DNA from 2 places in the Rhizobium sp. NLR16a genome. Region 2 is predicted to be linked to the other one. Evidence: riboswitches for the same ligand, from Rfam matches in the RefSeq annotation. Region 2 holds a riboswitch; the other holds the start of a gene.
The links. A riboswitch is a leader RNA that binds a small molecule or an ion and turns the genes downstream of it on or off. The one in region 2 is predicted to bind S-adenosylmethionine.
Positions count from the first base shown of each region.

Region 1: it holds a riboswitch for S-adenosylmethionine, as region 2 does, so the genes downstream of both, J7U39_RS17400 (O-succinylhomoserine sulfhydrylase) here and metA (homoserine O-succinyltransferase) in region 2, are expected to answer to the same signal.

Region 1 covers NZ_CP072865.1:3,590,596-3,592,993, reverse strand. Annotated here, with positions in the region: gene J7U39_RS17400 (O-succinylhomoserine sulfhydrylase) at 3-1,187, opposite strand; SAM riboswitch at 1,232-1,310, opposite strand; gene J7U39_RS17395 (2'-deoxycytidine 5'-triphosphate deaminase) at 1,388-2,398, shown strand, end outside.
Region 2 covers NZ_CP072868.1:308,961-311,358, forward strand. Annotated here, with positions in the region: gene J7U39_RS26205 (ABC transporter ATP-binding protein/permease) at 1-860, opposite strand, end outside; SAM riboswitch at 1,014-1,091, shown strand; gene metA (homoserine O-succinyltransferase) at 1,140-2,063, shown strand; gene J7U39_RS26215 (aldose epimerase family protein) at 2,182-2,398, shown strand, end outside.

The DNA of each region.
Region 1 (2,398 bases), on a different replicon from region 2:
GATCAAGCCGATACCTTGGAAAGCGCCTGCGCGAAATCCTCGATCAGGTCGTCCGTGTCCTCGATGCCGGCTGAAAGCCGCACCGTACCCGGAGAAATGCCGAGTTCGGCGCGCGCCTCTTCCGTCAGGTTCTTGTGCGTGGTCGTTGCCGGATGGGTGATCAGGCTTTTGCTGTCGCCGAGATTGTTGGAGATCTTGATGATCTCAAGCGCATTCTGCAATGCGAAGGCCGCCTCCTTGCCGCCCTTCAGCTCGAAGCAGACGAGCGTCGAGCCGCCGGTCATCTGCTTGGCGATGATGTCGGCCTGCGGATGATCCTTGCGGCCGGGATAGATCACCTTGGCGACCTTGCCTTGCTCGGCCAGGAAATCGGAGATCTTCGCCGCATTCTCGGTCTGCTGGCGCACGCGCAGCGGCAGCGTCTCGATCCCCTTCAGGAGCGTCCAGGCATTGAACGGCGACATGGCCGGGCCGGTATGGCGGAAATAGTCGTGCAGGTTCTCGTCGATCCATGCCTTGTCGGCGAGCACCACGCCGCCGAGACAGCGGCCCTGGCCGTCAATATGCTTGGTGGCGGAATAGACGACGATATGGGCGCCGAGCTCCAAGGGCTTCTGGAAGAGCGGGGTCGCAAAGACGTTGTCGACGATCAGCTTGGCGCCGACCTGGTTGGCGAGCCTGGCGACGCCTGCAATATCGACCACTTCGAGCGTCGGATTGGTCGGGCTTTCCAGGAAGAACACCTTGGTGTTCGGGCGGATCGCCTTTTCCCAGTTGGCGAGATCTCGGCCGTCGACCAGCGTGCACTCGACGCCGTATTTCGGCGCCAGCGTTTCTACGACCCAGCGGCAGGAGCCGAACAGGGCGCGGGCGGCGACGATATGGTCGCCTGCCTTGACCTGGCAGAGGACGGCGGCAGTGACGGCCGCCATGCCGGAGGCGGTGGCGCGGGCATCTTCGGCGCCTTCCAATGCGCACATGCGCTTTTCGAACATGTCGTTCGTCGGGCTGCCGTAGCGGGCGTAGATGAAGCCGTCCGTTTCGCCCTTGAAGCGGGCTTCGGCCGCTTCCGACGTGTCATAGACGAAACCCTGGGTGAGATAGATTGCTTCCGACGTTTCACCATATTGCGAACGCAGCGTGCCGCCATGGACGAGTTGGGTTGCCGGGCGCCAGGTCTTGCTCATGCCATCACCTTCACATAACAAAAAAACCGGCCGCAAAAGCAGACCGGTTTCATAACCCGGTCTTTTTAGCCACTTGTTTAACGTGGCTGCAAGCCGACCGGCCAAATCACCACGGGATAATTCTGCAATACTGCTGTTGGCGGCTTGCGTCAATTCCCCGAGTTTGGTTTTGTCGGCGGCAAAATGATGGATGGGGCACGATGGCTCGCGAAACTGGAATTCTGGCGGATCGCGCGATTGCGGCGCTGTTCGAAACGGGGCGACTGAACTCCGAGCGGGAGCTCGACCGCGATCAGATCCAGCCGGCAAGTCTCGACCTGCGCTTGGGAAGCAAGGCGTTTCGTGTGCGTGCCTCCTTCATGCCCGGTCCCTCGCATCTGGTCTCGGACAAGCTCGATCGGCTGAGCCTGCACGTGATCGACCTGTCCCAAGGCGCGGTGCTCGAAACCGGCTGCGTCTATATCGTGCCGCTGATGGAAAGCCTGGCGCTGCCGGCCGACATGTCGGCCTCGGCCAATCCGAAGAGCTCGACCGGCAGGCTCGATATATTCACCCGCGTCATCACCGACTACGCCCAGGAATTCGACAAGATCCCGGCAGGTTATTCCGGCCCGCTCTATCTCGAAATCAGCCCGCGCACCTTCCCGATCGTCGTGCGCCGCGGCTCGCGTCTGTCGCAGATCCGCTTCCGCGTCGGCCAGTCCGTGCTCGGCGAGCCGGAACTTTTGAAGCTGCATGAAAGCGAGACGCTGGTTGCCAGCAAGCAGCCGAACGTGTCGGGCGGCGGCATCGCGCTGTCGATCGATCTCACCGGCGACAAGGACGGCCTGATCGGCTATCGCGGCAAACACCACACCGCCGTCGTCGATGTCGACGAGAAGGATCAGCACGACATCTTCGATTTCTGGGAGCCGCTCTATAGCCGCGGCCGCAACGAGCTGATCCTTGATCCCGACGAATTCTATATCCTTGTCTCGCGTGAGGCCGTGCATGTGCCGCCGGATTATGCCGCCGAAATGACTCCCTTCGATCCGCTGGTCGGCGAATTCCGTGTCCACTATGCCGGCTTCTTCGATCCGGGCTTCGGCCATGCGCCGGCAGGCGGGCGCGGCAGCCGCGCCGTACTCGAAGTGCGCAGCCACGAAGTGCCCTTCATCCTCGAAGACGGCCAGATCGTTGGCCGCCTGGTCTACGAGCACATGCAGGAAAAA
Region 2 (2,398 bases):
TTGGTATTGGCCATGGCGAGCCGCTTGACGACCCTCAGTACCGAACTGATGTCGGTATTGATACGCCGGCGTTCGTTCTCCTCGCCGCGGGCGACGGTGATCGCCGGCATGTTCTCGTTGGCATGCATCAGCGTGAAACGAAGCTCGGCCTCCTTCGAGAAGCGGTCGGCATTGAGCTTGACCAGCTTGCGGCCGACGACCTGGCTCAACACCGAGGCGGAAGCTGCATAGAAAATCGCCGCCCAGACCATATAGCCCGGTATGGAGAAGCTGTGGCCGCTGATGTGGAAGATGAAGCCGCTCGAAAGCTCCCAGAGCACGCCGATGAAGCTCACCAGAAGAATGGTCGATTGCAGCAGCCCGAGGACGAGCCCGGTCGTGCTTTCGGCAAGGTTGCGGGAATCCTCGTGCAGGCGCTGATCCGGATTGACGCCGATCAGGCCGCTGGAGGCGAGCCGCAGCGCCCGCTTACGCTTCAGCCACTGGTCGACGAGATCGCGTGACAGGCCTTCGCGCATATAAAGCGCGGTCATCTGGTTCAGCCAAGCCTGCAACACGTTGAGCAGCAGCAGCGTGCCGGCGATCATCGCGAAGATTTCGAGCTGGTGGAAGAATTCGCCGAGGTCGCGGCGCTCGAGCGAATCGTAGAAAGGGGCGTTCCACTCATTGAGAATGACCTGGCCATAGGCCGTCGCCAGGATGACGAGGATCAGCACGGTCGCCAGAAACAGCACCTTGCCGCGAACTTGCGAATTCCAGAATGCTGAGAACATCACACCGAGGCGATATGTCAGGCTGAAATCATACCCTACCCTATCCTGCTTCCGGATGCCCGGCCTCCCTTCGATCTTGTCTGCCATCACGCTTTTCCAACACCGCCCATACTGTCATTATTAACATGGTGGCGTTACCGGTCTATCAACAGATTCTATCAGTCATTAAAGTGTGATGATTCTTGACGGGCCACTCCCGCATGCATTCGGAGTTGATTCGCGGCTCAACTGGGACTAATTAAGGCACTCCGTGGTGATTTGGCCGGCCGGCTTGCAGCCACGTTAAAAAAGTCGCTAAAGGGCCGCGTGCGGACCGGTAGCGATTTTTTCGCCGCCGGTTTTTTATTTTTGATCGAGTTGACCGCAATGCCCATCAAGATCCCCGATACGCTGCCCGCCTTCGAAACCCTGGTTCAGGAAGGCGTGCGGGTGCTGACCGAGACGATGGCGATCCGTCAGGATATAAGACCGTTGCAGATCGGCCTGCTCAACCTGATGCCGAACAAGATCAAGACCGAACTGCAGATGGCCCGTCTCGTCGGCGCTTCGCCGCTGCAGGTGGAGCTGTCACTCATCCGCATCGGCGGCCACAAGGCAAAGAACACATCCGAAGATCACCTGCTCGCCTTCTACCAGACCTGGGAAGAGGTGAAGCAGCGCAAGTTCGACGGCTTCATCATCACCGGAGCCCCGATCGAGCTCCTCCCCTATGAGGACGTTACCTATTGGGCAGAAATGCAGGAGATCTTCAATTGGACGGAGACCAACGTCCATTCGACGATGAACGTCTGCTGGGGCGCGATGGCGGCGATCTATCACTTCCACGGCGTTCCGAAATACGAGCTGAAGGAAAAGGCCTTCGGCGTCTACCGGCACCGGAACCTGAAGCCTTCCTCCATCTATCTGAACGGCTTTTCCGACAACTTCGAGGTGCCGGTGTCGCGCTGGACCGAGGTGCGCCGCGCCGACATCGAGAAATGCGAAAGCCTGGAAATTCTGATGGAATCGAGCGAGATGGGCGTCTGCCTCGTGCATGAGAAAAGGGGCCGGCGGCTCTACATGTTCAATCATGTCGAATATGATTCCACCTCACTTTCGGACGAGTATTTCCGCGATGTGGATGCCGGCGTGCCGATCAAGATGCCGCACAATTACTTCCCGCATAATGATCCGGCACTTGCGCCTCAGAACCGCTGGCGCAGCCACGCGCACCTCTTGTTCGGCAACTGGATCAACGAGATTTACCAGACGACGCCCTATGACGTCGAAGAGATCGGCATGGATCTTTAATGGAATTTCTTTCTGACCTGCCTGGTTGCGGTTTGGAACAAATGCGGGCAGGTTCCGGTCCGGAACCCTATAGCGCTGCGCGTTTTTATCGGACGCGCAAAGGAACGGACAGTCGATCATGTCGGATAAGTTGGAGCGGGAAGTTTTTGGGCAGACGAAGGCGGGCGAGACCGTCTATCGCGTCGTCATCAGGGGCGGCGGCCTAACGGCCAAGATCATCACCTGGGGTGCGGTCATCCAGGATCTGCGCCTTGAGGGTCATGAGGCGCCGCTGCAACTCGGCTTCGAGGATTTCGACAGCTATCCTCTCTACTCGGCCTATTTCGGCGCGACGC